Regions from separate parts of the Bacillus sp. FDAARGOS_235 genome, predicted to be linked through region 2. Evidence: riboswitches for the same ligand, from Rfam matches in the RefSeq annotation. Region 2 holds a riboswitch; each other region holds the start of a gene.
The links. A riboswitch is a leader RNA that binds a small molecule or an ion and turns the genes downstream of it on or off. The one in region 2 is predicted to bind S-adenosylmethionine.
Positions count from the first base shown of each region.

Region 1 (4,220 bases), 1.2 Mb from region 2:
GTGTTACAATTTCACCAGTAGTTTGTAGTTCTTTTTGTACTTCTTCTGGAATTTTAGCTGCAAATGCGCTATTTACAAACTTCTTCGTTGTTACATGTTGTGGATTTGTAAAAATGTCTTTCGCAGTCCCACTTTCGACTACAGATCCATGCTCCATAACGGCAACCTGGTCACAAATACGCTGGATGACATTCATTTCATGTGTAATGAGTAAAATCGTGATGCCAATTTCTTCATTAATTTTTAGTAATAAATCAAGAATAGAATCAGTTGTTTCTGGATCTAATGCGCTCGTTGCTTCATCACTTAATAAAACCTCTGGTTCATGTGATAGTGAACGAGCGATGGCAACACGTTGTTTCTGGCCGCCAGAAAGTTCGCTTGGATAAGCATCTTTACGGTTAAAAAGATCCACGATGCGTAAATATTTTTCTACTCTTTTTTCAATTTCCGCTTTTGGAATGCCAGCAAGGCGTAACGGCAATGCGATATTTTCATAAACGGTAACAGTTTTAAGTAAATTGAATCCTTGAAAAATCATTCCGATTTTTTGCCTCGCTTTTGCTAGTTCTTTTGTTGATAAAGTGGTTAAGTCTTGGTTGTTTACGATGATGTTTCCTGTCGTTGGTTTTTCTAATAAATTTACACAGCGAATTAATGTGCTTTTACCAGCGCCGCTATACCCAATGATTCCAAATACCTCGCCTTTTTCTACTTTAAGGGAAGTAGACTTAAGAGCCTCAACAGTCCCTTTTTTTGTTGTAAATACTTTGGAGACGTTTTTTAATTCAATCATTATCGTCAGCTCCTACCAAGATGGTAAAACTGAACCATCAAATTTTTTCTCGATAAATTCTTTTACTTCTTTAGATTGATAAGCTTTCTTTAATTTACTTACAACAGCATCATCTTTATTTTCAGTACGAACAACGACCCAGTTCACGTATGGTGAATCTTTTCCTTCGCGGAAAATGGAATCTTTCGCTGGATTTAGTTTTGCACCTAATGCAAAGTTTGTGTTAATTGCAGCTGCTTTCACTTCACTTAATTGCGTTGGTAATTGAGAAGCTTCTAATTCAACAATCTTTAAATTTTTCGGGTTTTCAATTACATCCTTTGCAGTCGCTTTTTCTGTAGCCTTTGGATCAACTTTTAAAACCCCTGCTTTTTCAAATAATTTTAAAGCTCGAAGTTCATTCGTTGGGTCATTTGGTACAGCGATTGCATCGCCCTCTTTTAATTCTTTTACATCTTTTAAGCTTTTAGAATATACGCCCATTGGGAATGTTACTGTTGAAAATACTTCAGTTAATTTCATATTGCGTTCGGCTTTAAATACATCTAAATATGATTTCGTTTGATAGCTATTTACATCAAGACTTTTTTCATCTAACGAAACGTTTGGTGCTACGTAATCATTAAATATTTTTATATCAATGTCGAGACCGTCTTTTGCCGCAACTTCTTTAATCTTCTCAAAAATTTGTTCATGTGGTCCACCTGTTACACCGACAGTAATCTTTTTCTCGTCTAATATTTTTACATCTTTATCTGAATTTGCGCCACATGCGCCTAATAATAGTACTGCTCCGCTTACAATGCTCAATAATACTTTCTTCATCTATAATTCCCCCTTAATATACGTTCCAAAATAAAAAGCACCTCTCAAAATAAGAGAGGTGCCGAATAGACGAAATAGGTTCCTCTCTTATCTTCCAAAACGAAAACTCGTTTTGCAGGAATTAGCACCTTAGCTTATACGTTATAAGCTCGGTTGCCGGGCATCATCGGGCCAGTCCCTCCGCCACTCTTGATAAGAGTATGTATATGTAGTTTTTAAATATGGTACTAATAGTAAATCTAACAAAAGGAATTGTCAACTTTATTTTCTGAATATATTTTATTTTAAGGTAATCGAAACGTTTCCTTTCTTATGGCCCATTTCTACATACGTATGGGCTTCTGCAACTTCTTCTAATCGGTAAGTTCTATCAATAACAGGTTTTAGCTTTTCTGTTTCAACTAGTTGTTTTAGTAGGTTCATATCTTCTTTACTGACCTTTGCCATCATTCCGTTAACAGATACATATTTTCCATTAGGCATTAATGCGTCTGTACAAAGAGACTTTTTATATTTTCCAACTGCATCAAATATAATATCGTAGTTCTCGCCCTGTTTAGTAAAATCTTCTTTCATATAATCAATTACTTTATCAGTCCCTAAAGATTGCACTAGTTCAAAATTTGAATTACTACAAACAGCTGTAACGGTCGCGCCGAAATATTTAGCAAGTTGTACAGCAGCTGTTCCTACTGATCCAGAGGCGCCGTATATGAGCACTTGTTGCCCTTTTTTTATACGGCCCTTCCTCAGAAAATGCAATGCTGAAGTTCCGCCAAAAGGAATAACGGCAGCTTCTTCATATGTCACATTGGTAGGTTTTAATGCTATTAATCCACTTTCATGCACGCATGTGTATTCGGCATAACCACCAAGGTTTAGTTCTGTTAATGCAAAAACTGGGTCTCCTTTTTTAAATTGAGTTACATCTGTTCCAATTTCTTCGATTTCACCGGATAACTCTACGCCGAGTATAGGTTTTCTCGGTTTTCTAAAACCTAATATGATCCGCATAGGAACCCAAAATAAGAGGGGACTATTAAAGCCACGTATTCTACAATCTCCAGTCGATACACTTGTTGCGCGAATTTTAACTAATACTTCGTTCTTTTTAGGTTTAGGTTTTTCTACATTTTGAAGCTGGAGAACGTTTGGTGGTCCATATTGTGTACAAATAATCGCCTTCATAATAACCTCCTGAAATGAGTTGTTATTATTTACATCATATTTAAAATCTTCATTAAACATGTCTCTATATAGAGAATATAGATTAAAAATTATATAGATTTCATAGGAAAAGAGGTGATATTATTTTGGGAAAGGGGGCGACATTATGAAAAAAATTATTTTTGTTTCAAGTTTAGTACTTGCAATCAGTCTAGGGGTAGGGTGTAGTAATGAGAAAACAGCAAAGACGGATGAGCCGAAAAAAGAATCAGTTCAAAAAGAAAAGGAATTAGCAGCGAAGGATGTTTTCAAGAAAACGAACGAAGCTTTTAAAAATGAAGAGCATGTAACGATGACATATGGTGTAGGCGTAAAAGCTGAGGGAACAGAGATGGACATATTAAAGGCTAAGATGCAATTAGAGCCAAAGACAAAGAATTCTCGTTCTGAAATGAATATTTCCGGTACAGATGTTGTAGTGTATACTGTGGATGGTAAAGTTGCTGGTGAGGTAAAAAACCCTAATACAGGAGAAGTTATAACCGTACCAGAGGAGCAATTAAACGCTGGTGGAATGAAAGCGACTCAAGATATTATAGATAAGTTAGAAGTACCGGAAGTAGTTTTAGATAAAATGAAGATGGAGAAAAGCGGAGATAAATATAAACTGAAATTTACATTAAAAGGGCAAGAAACAGAAAGTATGTTAACTAGCATGGATGAAACGCAGAAGAAAATGTTACAAGCACAAAATGCGAAGATAGAAGAAGTGGATGCAGAATATATCATTACAAAAGATTTTAAATATGAATCAGCAAAGATAGACATGATTATGAGTAGTAATGGCAAGGATAAAGCACACATTATTACGAACGCAAAATATACGTCGTACGAAAAGTTTGACCCAATAAAATTGCCAGCAGCAAAGTAACAGTTTTGATGAGGGGGACCTAAAATAAGGACCCTCTTTTTTGTATACTTTCTTCACAGGAAAATAGGTACAATATGAAGAGGAAAAGATGTAGAAGAGGAGAGTGTCATTTGAAAAAAAGAAAGATGATGGTGGTCATTGTAGCTTATACAGTGTTGCTTGCAACATCTGTAAATACATATAAAGAGCAACTAATTCATCCCATTATGAGCGATGTAGGAAAGTTACTTCCAACGAAAATTAAACGTGTTGAACATGCTGAGGATGAAAGTTCATTAAAACAGGTCGTGCAAGATGCAAATGTTTCTAGAGAGAAGATTTCTATTGCAGGTATGCAACATAGCCAAGGCGGACAGACGTACTATCCGAACGGTACGATGCTTGATATGAAAGAGTATAATAAAATATTAGCATTCGATCCAGAGAAGAAGCGGATTACAGTTCAAAGTGGTGTCACGTGGAATGATATCCAGAAGAAAATTAATCCATACGGTCTTGCAG
Region 1 covers NZ_CP020437.2:2,752,320-2,756,539, reverse strand. The annotation lists gene A6J74_RS15995 (methionine ABC transporter ATP-binding protein) at 1-796, opposite strand, end outside; gene A6J74_RS15990 (MetQ/NlpA family ABC transporter substrate-binding protein) at 809-1,621, opposite strand; SAM riboswitch class I at 1,706-1,820, opposite strand; gene A6J74_RS15985 (NAD(P)-dependent alcohol dehydrogenase) at 1,901-2,809, opposite strand; gene A6J74_RS15980 (DUF6612 family protein) at 2,955-3,719, shown strand; gene A6J74_RS15975 (FAD-binding oxidoreductase) at 3,830-4,220, shown strand, end outside.
Region 1: it holds a riboswitch for S-adenosylmethionine, as region 2 does, so the genes downstream of both, A6J74_RS15990 (MetQ/NlpA family ABC transporter substrate-binding protein) here and A6J74_RS09630 (Na+/H+ antiporter NhaC family protein) in region 2, are expected to answer to the same signal.

Region 2 (4,220 bases):
ATAGAGTGATACATCGAAGAGGGGGTTACAACAAATATGAAAAGAATAGGACTTGCATGGCAAATATTAATAGGTCTTGCGTTAGGTATTGCAGTTGGTGCGATTTTCTTTGATAATCCAGCAGTTGCGAAGTACTTACAACCAATTGGTGATGTTTTCATCCGATTAATTAAAATGATCGTTGTACCGATTGTTGTAGCAAGTATTGTTGTTGGGGTTGCTGGTGTTGGCGATGTTAAGAAGTTAGGTCGACTAGGCGGAAAAACAATTATTTACTTTGAAATTATTACAACACTTGCAATTGTTGTTGGTCTATTAATAGCGAACATTTTCCAACCTGGAAAAGGCGTTGATATGGATAAGTTAACAAAAACAGATATTTCTAAATATACACATACGACAGAGCAAGTACAAAGTCATTCGTTTGCGGATACGTTTGTAAATATTGTTCCGACGAACATTATGAAATCATTAGCTGATGGTGATATGCTTGCTATTATTTTCTTCTCTGTATTATTTGGTTTAGGTGTAGCAGCAATTGGTGAACGTGGTAAACCAGTTCTACAATTTTTCCAAGGTGTAGCAGACGCAATGTTTTACGTAACGAACCAAGTTATGAAGTTTGCACCATTTGGTGTATTCGCATTAATTGGTGTTACAGTTTCTACATTCGGTTTAGCTTCATTAATTCCGTTAGGGAAATTACTAATTGTAGTATACGGAGCAATGATCTTCTTCGTTGTAGTTGTCTTAGGACTTACAGCGAAAATATTTGGAATTAACATTTTCCAATTCTTTAAGATTTTAAAAGACGAGCTGATCTTAGCGTATTCTACAGCAAGTTCAGAAACAGTTTTACCGAAAATCATGGAGAAAATGGAAAAGTTCGGTTGTCCGAAAGCAATTACATCTTTCGTTATTCCGACAGGTTATTCATTTAACTTAGATGGATCAACTTTATATCAAGCAATTGCGGCTATTTTCTTAGCACAAATGTACGGTATTGATTTATCTATTTCTCAACAAATTACATTATTACTTGTATTAATGGTTACATCAAAAGGTATCGCAGGTGTACCGGGCGTATCATTCGTTGTATTATTAGCAACGCTTGGTACAGTAGGTATTCCAGCAGAAGGTTTAGCCTTTATTGCAGGTATTGACCGTATTCTAGATATGGCTCGTACAGCAGTTAACGTTGTAGGTAACTCTTTAGCAGCTGTAGTTATGTCTAAGTGGGAAGGTCAATATGACGCTGAAAAAGGACAAGCCTATTTAAAAGAGATATCTGAAAAGGGTCAAGCAGCTTAATTATAATATGAACAAGCTCTCACATAATATATGTGGGAGCTTTTCTATATATAGAAGAGGAGCGGGCGTAATGAAACGTAAATATGGTGACGGTTCTTCGTGGAAGCGACTAATAGAGAAGGATTATATGGTTAAGCAAGTAGAAGAGGGCATGCTAGGAATACTGGACATAAAAAAGGTGAGAGAACCTAGTTATAAAGAATATGATGGTAAAGAAATTTGTGTCGCAGGTAATGAGTATACGTGGATTCAGTATTTCATAAAAGGGAAAAACTTTGCGATTACAGCTATGTTAGATAATAAGGGGAATTTAGTACAATATTATATTGATGTGACGAAAGAATACGAAATAGACGACCGGGGTTTACCGTATTTTGATGATTTATATTTAGATGTAGTGCTATTGCCGAATGGTAAGATGTATGTATTGGATGAAGATGAGTTAGAGGACGCTTATAAAAATGGTGATGTTACAAAGGAAGAATATGAATTAGCCTGGCAAACAACGAAATGGATCATGGAAGCCATAAACAATAGTGAATTTTATTGGATTTCAATATTAGATAAAGAAATCAAAAAGTTAAAATGATTGGTGTATTCATATTTTTGTATAATTACCAAAAAAATCTATACAAAAAATAATTGACTTTTGTTTTGTAAGCGAGTAAAGTTAGGGAAGAAATTATTATTAAAAAATAAATATGAAACCTTCTTATAAAGAGAGGCGGAGGGACTGGCCCTACGATGCCTCGGCAGCGGACTCGATTTTAGAGTGCTGTGCCAAATCCAGCAAGCATGTGCTTGAAAGATGAGAAGAGCGTTCCTTATAGATGTATAAGACCTCTTCTCGTTGGAAGAGGTCTTTTGTTATTCATTAAAAAAAGGTTGAAACTAGGGAGAGATGGTACTTTGAAAGAAACGAGAGGAAATGGTTTAGCTTTATTACCACTTGGGATATTTTTAGCGCTATTTATTGGTTCTGGAATTATTACGGGTGATTTCTATAAATTGCCGATACTTGTAGCGATTTCAATTGCTGTAGGAATTGCTTTGGTGATGAATCGTAAAGAAAGTTTTAATGTGAAAGTAGAAAGATTCGCTAAAGGTGCAGGAAATCCGGATATTATGATTATGGTATTAATTTTTGTACTTGCAGGTGCATTTTCTGAAACAGCAAAAGGAATGGGCGGAGTAGACTCAACTGTTAATTTAGCGTTAACTATTTTGCCACCAGGATTTATCGTAGCTGGAATTTTTGTTATAGGTGCGTTTATTTCATTAGCGATGGGAACTTCAATGGGAACAATTGCAGCGTTAGCACCGATTGCTGTAGGTATTAGTGGACAAACTGATATCTCAATTGCACTTACGATGGCTACTGTTGTTGGTGGAGCGATGTTTGGTGATAATTTATCATTTATTTCAGATACAACAATCGCAGCTGTTCGTTCGCAAGGAACAGAAATGAAAGATAAGTTTAAAACGAACTTTTTAATTGTATTGCCAGCTGCTATTATTACAATTGTACTATTAGTAATAATTACTTCAGGAAGTGATACGCAGGTTAAAGCTCATAGTTTTGATTGGATAAAGATTTTACCGTATGCAGGAGTACTTATTACCGCGCTACTTGGCTGGAATGTACTTATTGTGTTAACTGGTGGAACTGTATTATCTGGCGCTATCGGTCTTATAGATGGAAGTTACACGTTGGAGAGTTTCTTTAAAAGTGTAACGACTGGAATGGGCGGTATGATGGAGTTAGTATTACTTGCTATTTTAATCGGAGGTATGGTTGAACTAATTCAATATAATGGTGGGATTCAATATTTAATGAATCTTTTAACGCGTAATATTCGTTCGAAAAAAGGCGCAGAGTTCGGTATTGCTGGTTTAGTGAGTATGACGAATATGTGTACAGCGAATAATACGATTTCAATTATCTTTACAGGCCCGCTTGCGAAAAACATTGCAGATCAATATGAAATTGATCCCCGTAAATCAGCAAGTGTATTAGACCTTTTCTCATGTTGTGTGCAAGGATTAATTCCGTATGGTGCTCAAATGTTAACTGCGGCAGGGTTTGCTGCTTTATCTCCGATTGAACTGTTACCGTATGCATTTTATCCAATTTTAGTTGGGGTATGTGGAATTGTTTCGATTTTGATTGGATTTCCGAAGTTTTCGAAAGTGGCGGAGAAAAAAGAGTATCATAAAACAGCATAATTTAATATGAATGATAACTTTAGTAATTGAAACCGTGTAGAGAATATTCTCTGCACGGTTTTTTTATGTGTGGTAAAAGAGTGAATCATCCTATTCTACCTTATGTTTTTTACAGAAGGCTGAATGTATCTCGGTCTTAAGTCTGAGTTGAAAACGGTTCTTAAGCTCGTTATGGAAAAATGAAAAAATAGTTAAGATAAGAGTATCAAATCGAAGGGAGGCAAGCACAAGATGAAACAATTTCTAGCGTTTATCGCGGCCGGTATTTTGGCTTTAATTGCTCTTGGTAGTCTTGCTGGTATTGTAGGATTCGCAATCGGAGCAGGAGTTGTGTACTGGAGCTATAAATCATTTGTGCGAGCTAAATCATTTTTTGGAAAGCTAGCTTGGGGCATTGTTGGTTTAATCGGTTTATCCATTGCACTTTCTCATTCACCAGCATTAATTGGTATCGCTGCATTGGTAGTTTTGTACTACGGATACCGTGAATGGAAAAAAGAAAAAGATGTAGTTGTTGATTCAGCTTCAGAAAGTTCTAAACCATATAGCAACTTTGAAGATGAGTGGAACAAATTAATGAAAAACTAAAACAATAAACCAATAAAACAATAAATTATAAATAAAGTAGAAGAGAGGAAGATTTATAATGAAACAATCTTTATTCGGACGTGTACGCGATGCAA
Region 2 covers NZ_CP020437.2:1,555,097-1,559,316, reverse strand. The annotation lists gene gltP (glutamate/aspartate:proton symporter GltP) at 37-1,311, shown strand; gene A6J74_RS09635 (ribonuclease FAU-1 family protein) at 1,382-1,900, shown strand; SAM riboswitch class I at 2,021-2,126, shown strand; gene A6J74_RS09630 (Na+/H+ antiporter NhaC family protein) at 2,221-3,537, shown strand; gene A6J74_RS09625 (lmo0954 family membrane protein) at 3,769-4,125, shown strand; gene A6J74_RS09620 (PspA/IM30 family protein) at 4,184-4,220, shown strand, end outside.

Region 3 (4,220 bases), 2.6 Mb from region 2:
GACATTGTTATCCGTTGTATGAACATGAAGTACGCACCCGGCATTCGTATTGTTATAAATATGTGTATGCAATATTGTTTCTGCTGAAGGGCGTAATTCAGTCTCTAAAACAGGAACTCCTGCATGATCTACTAATAGAAAATCATCTGGAGTGGTTTTTGTTTTATCTTTACCGCTTGCTGTAATAAGGAAAGTAAGCGGCTCATGACTAACTTTTATAGAAATATTGCCACTTGTTGCTGGAAACCAATTTCGAGTTGTTAATTCTTTTTTAATCTCGCTTAAGTCATACCATTGACGAAACAGTTGTTTCATGATTTCACCTCCAACAAATGTTTTAATTCAGCTTGAACATCGTGAAATGTTTCAAACGGTGTATAAACAATATGATTTTCTTTACACTTTGTAATAAGGAAATCGCGAGCGAATACTTTATCTGCTTGTTTCGCAGCTTGTAAATCAGTAATAGAATCTCCGATTACAATATGGAAATTATTTGTATCACTTAATTTGCGGATTAAAGATGATTTACATAATCCACAATGATTTTGACAGTAATGATCACAAGGGTTAGGCCACTTAACTGTAATGTATTCATTTGAAAAGTCTGTTTCATTACAGTAAATTTGCTCTTTTGGAATGATTCCTTGTAAGAGTGGATAGACGAAGAAATCCATTCCACCTGATACAACGTAAAAAGAAATATTATTTTCATTTACAAATTGTATAAATTCACGAAAGCCACTACGAATTTCGGCAGTTTCTTTTAAAAATTGAATTATATCATCATGCAAATTAGTAGGTAGCAATTGAAATAATTGAGAAACACCTTCTTGAATAGAAAGCTCTTGTGATAAAATTCTTTGCTTTATTTCTTCTGCTTCTGGTGGTGCGAATTTTTCCATAATCGACATAATGTTATCGTTATTTGTAATCGTACCATCGAAATCACAAAATACTTGAATACTCATAATTTCACCTCATAAGAGGGATTTCCCCATATTTGTAGTGCGCTATGCAAATTTATGTCATCTACTTCATGGAGTAGATTACCTTGCAAAGTAGCATCAATTGCAGTGCGGAAAGCCTTTCCACCACCTTGCGCCCCATACGGATGCCCATGTATGCCGCCGCCCGCATTAATAACAACATCTTTACCGAAGTCTCGTAGAATAAAGGGAACGAAACCAGGATGAATGCCAGCAGATGGGACAGAGAAACTTTTCTTGAAAAACGCATCGTCTTCAGTTAGATAGTTTGAAATGTTGAAAGCCTCTTCCTTTTCTAACGCAACACTTCCGTATGGAGACGGGAATAAAGAAAAATCAGCACCAGCATAACGTAGTAGCTTTCCAAGTAATAATGGAGATGAGACCCCATATAGCTTGGATGCTGAATAAGCACCACTTACAGCAGGGTGTGCCATAATAGGAACTGGGATTTCATCATCTTCTGCCAGTGATTGTAGTACATCTAGTCCGTAAGCAAATACATTAAATAATAGAATATCAGCACCAGCCTGCACTGCGCGTTTCGCATTTTCTTTTAAGTCGAAAGTTCGCCCTGTTAAATTTACGGCATATAATGTTTTATGGCCGTATGTTTCATATACGGATTGTAAAACTTCTTTTCCAGATACAATTCGCTTCGCAAGTGGTGTTAAGGAGTTCTCGAATAAAATTTCATCATCTTTTACGATATCCACACCACCAATTGCTTGATCGCGTAATTGAGTTTTTAAGTATCCAATATTTCGTCCAATCATTCCTTTGAAAATGCTCATTAAAAGGGGACGGTTATACACTTGTACACGATTTCGAATACCGTCTATACCGAATTTTGGACCAGGAAAGTGCTTTTTTAATTCGTCTGAAAACGTTAAGTCAATTAATTTCACTTCGCCATCAAGTGATAACTTTCCGAATGTAGTTGTTAAAATCGCTGGTAAATCTGGACTGAAATTTAATAATGGGTATTCGATTTTAATAATCCCACGTTTTACTTTTTTGCGTAGATACGAATTGATATGTTCTTGTTCATCTAATTCCTCAATATGAATGACGTTGCCTTTATGTTGTTTTAATTGTTCTTGTAATAAATGTGGCAAATGAGTCCAAGAGCCAATTGTTAAACCGAGTGCAATTTGTTCAGCCTTTTTGTCTAAGTTAAGTGAATCGTCATGGATTAAATACGTCGCTATAATTCCGCTCATTGTTATAACCTCCTAGTTAAATAAAAAAACCTCTCAGCTAAGGAGAGGTTTTTTTACAACCAGCTCCTTATCTGTCAGCGTAATGCTGCGAGAATTAGCACCGTGTCTACAATTGTAGATCGGTTGCCGGGTTTCGTCGGGCTCGTCCCTCCACCTGCTCTTGATAAGAAGTATTTAGAAATGTTTAAATTTTTAAGATAACTGAATTTTGTCAGATATTTTTCATGTTGTCAACGACTTTTTGAAAAAATTTAATTTATCAATTCGATTAATTGCTTCTCGTAATCGTTCTTCTGTGTGCAAGAGACCAACGCGGACGTATCCTTCACCGTGTTCACCAAATCCAACACCAGGAGCAACTGCAACGTGTGCTTTTTCTAGCAAAATATCAGAAAATTGCTCAGATGTATAGCCTTCTGGTACAGGAAGCCATGCAAAGAAGGATCCGGTTGGGATGTCTACATTCCAACCGATAGAGTGACAAGCTGAAATAAGAGCATTTCTTCGAGATTCGTAACTATTTACAAGATCTACGACGCAAGATTGTGAACTTAATAGCGCTTCGCGGGCAGCGTCTTGAACTGCACCAAAAATACTAACATACATATGATCTTGCAATAGGTTAATTGTTTCGATGACACTTTCATTCCCTATGGCAAAAGCAATACGCCATCCAGCCATATTGAAAGTTTTGGATAATGTGTAAATTTCAATTCCTATATCTTTTGCACCGTCTGCTTGCAAGAAACTAACCGGTTTTTGACCATCAAATCCGATCGCACCGTAAGCAAAATCGTGAACGACTAATATATTATGTTTATTAGCAAAATGAATGGTTTCATCAAAGAAATCTTTTGATACAGTAGCACCAGTAGGATTGTTTGGATAGTTTAAAAACATTAACTTTGCTTGTTTCGCAATAGCGTCATCAATTTTTGTATAATCTGGTAAAAATTTATTTTCGGCAATAAGCGGCATTGTTTCAAATTGTGCTTTTGCTAAAGCAACTCCGGATAAATAATCTGGATAGCCTGGATCGGGAACGAGAATCGTATCACCAGGATTGGTAAAACACATTGGTAATTCTACTAATCCAGCTTTTCCACCAAACAAAATAGCAACTTCAGTTTTTGGATTTACTACTACATCATATTCACGTTGATAGAATGTTGCCACGGCTTCTTTTAAGCTTTCGTGTCCGCGAAATGGCGGATATTTATGATGAATGGTCTTTTCTGCAGCATGTTGTAAAGCTTTTACGATATGCTGCGGTGTTGGTTGATCTGGATTACCTTGACCTAGATTAATAACATCGTGACCAGCCGCAACGACTTTGTTAACTTTTGCAACAAGTGAAGCGAAAAATTGTGTTGGCAATGATGTTACTATCTCAGAAGGTTGAAATAATTTCATACTTTCCACCTCTTTTGAAAGTTGTTACAATTCTAGTGACAAATGATATAATCTTTCCAGTATTTTGTAAAGAGAAAATTAAGAATGGGGCTGAAAAAATGAAAGTCGCATGTATTCAAATGGATATTGTATTTGGAGATGTAGAAAAAAATATGGAGAACGCTAAAAACAAAATAAGCGAAGCGATGAAGGAAAGACCAGATGTTATCGTCTTACCAGAACTATGGACAACAGGATATGATTTAACGAGGCTTTCTGAAATTGCAGATAGAGATGGATTAGAAACGAAAGAAAGGTTGAAAGAATGGTCGAAGCAATATGGTGTACATATTGTTGGTGGTTCTATAGCAAAGCAAACAGAGCAAGGGGTTACCAATACAATGTATGTCGTAAACAACGAAGGAGATCTAGTCAATGAATATAGTAAAGTACATTTATTTCAGCTTATGGATGAACACAAATATTTAATGGCGGGTAATAAAACAGGTGAATTTAAACTAGATGATATCGAGTGCGCTGGCACAATTTGCTATGATATTCGTTTTCCAGAATGGATGCGCGTTCATACTGCTAAAGGGGCAAAAGTTTTCTTCGT
Region 3 covers NZ_CP020437.2:4,258,759-4,262,978, forward strand. The annotation lists gene A6J74_RS24355 (methylthioribulose 1-phosphate dehydratase) at 1-315, opposite strand, end outside; gene A6J74_RS24360 (2-hydroxy-3-keto-5-methylthiopentenyl-1-phosphate phosphatase) at 312-971, opposite strand; gene mtnW (2,3-diketo-5-methylthiopentyl-1-phosphate enolase) at 968-2,212, opposite strand; SAM riboswitch class I at 2,277-2,382, opposite strand; gene A6J74_RS24370 (pyridoxal phosphate-dependent aminotransferase) at 2,435-3,625, opposite strand; gene A6J74_RS24375 (carbon-nitrogen family hydrolase) at 3,640-4,220, shown strand, end outside.
Region 3: it holds a riboswitch for S-adenosylmethionine, as region 2 does, so the genes downstream of both, mtnW (2,3-diketo-5-methylthiopentyl-1-phosphate enolase) here and A6J74_RS09630 (Na+/H+ antiporter NhaC family protein) in region 2, are expected to answer to the same signal.

Region 4 (4,220 bases), 2.5 Mb from region 2:
TATACTTCATTCCCACTTTCTTTAACAGCTTGTTTCGCTAATCGTGCTGCCTTTTCATTTAGTTCTTCATCTAAATGAGACAGCTCATAATCACTTAATACGATATTTGTCGCCCCAAATGTATTTGTTTCAATAATGTCAGCTCCAGCTTCAATATAAGCTTTATGAATCTTTAAAATAACATCCGGCCTTGTTTCTACTAAATATTCATTACAGCCCTCGTACTCTTCTCCTCCGAAATCTTCCGCAGTTAAGTCCTCTTGTTGTATCATTGTCCCCATTGCACCGTCTAATATTAAAATGTTATTTTGTAATTTTTCTTCTATACACTTCATCAATTAATACCTTCTTTCACTTCTTGCTTTTCTCTCACATATTTAACAAGATGTTCTGTAATTTCATATTTTAGAAATGGTGTAATTAAATAGATACCGTTAAAATATTTCATCGCTGCATCGATCAACTCTTGTGAAATACGAATCCCTTCCTCGATAGCTGCCTCTTTCGTTTCGTGTCCATCCATTCTCTCTCTTATTTCTTCAGGAAGAGTAATACCCGGCACCTCAAAATGGAGAAAGTCTGCATTCCGCTTACTTACTAATGGCATAATTCCAATAAAAATAGGTTGTTCCAAATGTTTTGTTGCTTCATATACTTCTTCTATTAAAGCAACATCATATATCGGCTGTGTTAAGAAATATTCAGCCCCAGCATCTATTTTTCGTTCCATTCGCTTTACCGCTGCTTTTAAATGCCTTACGTGAGGATTAAAAGCACCTCCGACTGAAAACCTTGTTGCCGGTCCAATGGATTTCCCTAAAATGGAACGTCCATCGTTCATTTCTTTAATCATTTTAATTAACTCTATAGAGGACAGATCATATACAGAAGTTGCTCCCGGAAAATCACCAACGCGCGCTGGATCACCAGTTAAAGCTAATACTTCCTCCATACCTAACGCTGATAAACCTAGTAAATGAGATTGTAGTCCAATGACGTTATGGTCTCTACACGTTAAATGTGTCAATACTGGAATATCGTGCTTCGTTAATAATGCGCCCATTGCCATATTCGAAACACGAGGCGATGCTAATGAGTTATCTGCTAGAGTAATAGCGTCTGCTCCCGCTCTTTTTAACGCTCTTGCTCCTTCAAAAAACCGCTGTGTATCTAACGTTTTCGGCGGATCTAATTCCACTACAACTGTCGTTTGTTTTTTTGCCTTTTCCGCAAGAGTAACCTGTACCTTCGAACGCTTCTCGTGTGTATGAACTACTTTCGGTCTTTGAATCGTGTCTTTTTCTATTACAGGTGTAACATTCGCAACAGCGCGCTTCATACTTTGAATATGTTCTGGAGTCGTACCACAACAACCACCCAATAACCGAATACCTTGCTCAATAAATTTCGGTGTCATCGCTTCGAAATAAGCTGGGCTTCCCTCATATACGTAACGTCCCTCCACATAATTTGGGAGACCTGCATTTGGGTATGCTGATAAATAGCCATTCTGCGGAATCGATATCATTTTGAAAGCTTCCGTCATATGAAGTGGCCCTAGTTGACAGTTCAATCCAACAACATTTGCACCGTAATCTATAAGCTGTTTTAATATTTCATTGACATCATTTCCATTTTGAGTCGTACCTGCTTCATGTAACGCTACTTGAGCAACAATCGGAATATTCGTTTGCTTACGCAATACTTTAACGGCATGAAGTAATTCAAATTCATCGTAAAAAGTTTCTAATAGTAATCCATCAACCTGTTCTTCTAGTAAAGCACCTGCCTGTTCAAGTAGCATAAATTCTCGCTCCATATCAGTCGTTGTGACAGCTCCGATATGTTTCATACCACCGATTGTTCCTAAAATTGCATTTCTGTTTGTAACAGATGCTTTCGCAAGCTTCACTGCCGCTTTATTAATTTGAACAACTTGATTTTCTAAGCCATACATACGTAATTTCGCCTCATTTGCTCCATACGTATTTGTTTGAATCACATCTGCACCAGCAGCTACATATTGTTTATGAATCGATATAATTAGGTCTGGATCAGATACATTCAATTCTTCAAAACTACTTTGCAAACCATGTGAATGTAATAACGTTCCAACCGCACCATCACCTATTACAATTCCTTTTGATAATAAATCTAGTAATTTCACGAATCTCCCTCATTTCTATCAATATAAAAACCCCCTCTTCACTTTGAAGAGGGGGACATAATTGTTCCGCCTCTTATTATGCAAAACATTCGTTTTGCAGGTATTAGCACCGTTTCAAACATTTCGTTTGAAGGTTGCCGGGTTTCACAGGGCCTTTCCCTCCACCGCTCTCAATAAGAGTTGTCTTTATTATTTTATTTATGTAGCTAAAAGGAAATGCGTTCCCCTTTTAACAATGTTTGTTAATTTTTTATAAATTTAGCATGCACAAATATAAAAGTCAATGACACTTGCGGAAAAATAAAAATTATTTAAAATAAAGTTGCAATTCAATTAACTTTTGTTGTAAAGTTAAAAACATAATAAAAATTTCATACGAACATTCTTATCTAGAGAGGTAGAGGGACTGGCCCTATGACGCCTCAGCAACCATTAACATTTGTTAATAAGGTGCTAATTCCAGCAAATTGTGAAAGATTTGACAGATGAGAAGAAGACTCTATTCAATCCGAAAGCCTTCTTCTTAGAAGGCTTTTTTTTATTTTATATTCAACTACTGGTTCAATTTAAAAAGGAGGAATTTTTACATGTCAACTATCGAAACAAAACTAGCACAAATCGGAAATCGTAGCGAAACTACAACAGGAACTGTTAATCCACCCGTTTATTTCTCAACCGCTTATCGTCACGAAGGACTTGGTAAATCTACCGGCTTTGACTATTCACGAACTGGAAATCCAACTCGTGGTCTTTTAGAACAGGCAATCGCAGATTTAGAATATGGCCAACAAGGTTATGCCTGTAGTTCAGGTATGGCAGCTGTTCTCCTCGTCCTTTCATTATTCCGTTCTGGAGATGAACTTATTGTATCCGAAGATTTATACGGGGGAACGTATCGCTTATTTTCCGAACACGAAAAAAAGTGGAATGTTCGATGTAGATACGTAAATACACAATCTATTAAACAGATTGAGCAAGCTATCACAACTGAAACGAAGGCTATTTTCATAGAAACTCCGACTAATCCATTAATGCAAGTTACTGATATTGCCGCTGTCGCAACTGTAGCGAAAAGACACAGACTACTTCTTATCGTAGACAATACATTCTACACGCCTTATATACAGCAGCCATTAACAGAAGGTGCTGACATCGTACTTCATAGTGCAACGAAATATTTAGGTGGGCATAATGATGTATTAAGCGGACTTGTCGTTGCAAAAGGAAAGGAACTTTGTGAGGAAATCGCTCATTATCATAATGCCTCCGGTGCTGTCTTAAGCCCATTTGACTCATGGCTATTAATTCGTGGTATGAAAACTTTAGCGCTTCGCATGAAACAACATGAAGAAAATGCGAAAGCAGTTGTTACTTATTTAAATGATGAGGATGGTGTGACAGATGTCTTTTATCCAGGGAGAGGCGGTATGATTTCATTCCGACTTAAAGATGAAGCTTGGATTAATCCATTCTTACAATCTTTATCCTTAATCACATTTGCCGAAAGCCTTGGTGGTGTAGAAAGTTTAATGACTTATCCAGCAACGCAAACACATGCTGATATTCCAGAAGAAATCAGAACGGCGAACGGTGTATGTAATCGTCTTCTTCGATTCTCCGTCGGCATTGAAAACAGTAATGATTTAATTCAAGACTTAAATCAAGCCATTAAACTTGTAAAAGAAGGTGTGAGAATATGAGTTATTCTATAGATACACTCTTACTACACAACCAATATAAACACGATGCACAAACAGGAGCTGTTAACGTTCCCATTTATAACACATCAACATTTCACCAGTTTGATGTAGATACTTTTGGCAAATACGACTATAGCCGATCTGGAAATCCAACTCGTGAAGCTTTGGAAGATATCATTGCTTTATTAGAAGGCGGAACAAAAGGATTCGCCTTTGCCTCAGGCATTGCAGCGATTTCTACTGCTTTTCTCCTTCTTTCACAAGGCGATCACGTTCTCATTTCAGAAGACGTATACGGAGGCACTTATCGAATTATAACTGAAGTACTCTCCCGTTACGGTGTTTCACATACA
Region 4 covers NZ_CP020437.2:4,067,788-4,072,007, reverse strand. The annotation lists gene metH (methionine synthase) at 1-335, opposite strand, end outside; gene A6J74_RS23205 (bifunctional homocysteine S-methyltransferase/methylenetetrahydrofolate reductase) at 335-2,167, opposite strand; SAM riboswitch class I at 2,238-2,347, opposite strand; SAM riboswitch class I at 2,550-2,659, shown strand; gene metI (cystathionine gamma-synthase/O-acetylhomoserine thiolyase) at 2,755-3,867, shown strand; gene metC (cystathionine beta-lyase) at 3,864-4,220, shown strand, end outside.
Region 4: it holds a riboswitch for S-adenosylmethionine, as region 2 does, so the genes downstream of both, metI (cystathionine gamma-synthase/O-acetylhomoserine thiolyase) here and A6J74_RS09630 (Na+/H+ antiporter NhaC family protein) in region 2, are expected to answer to the same signal.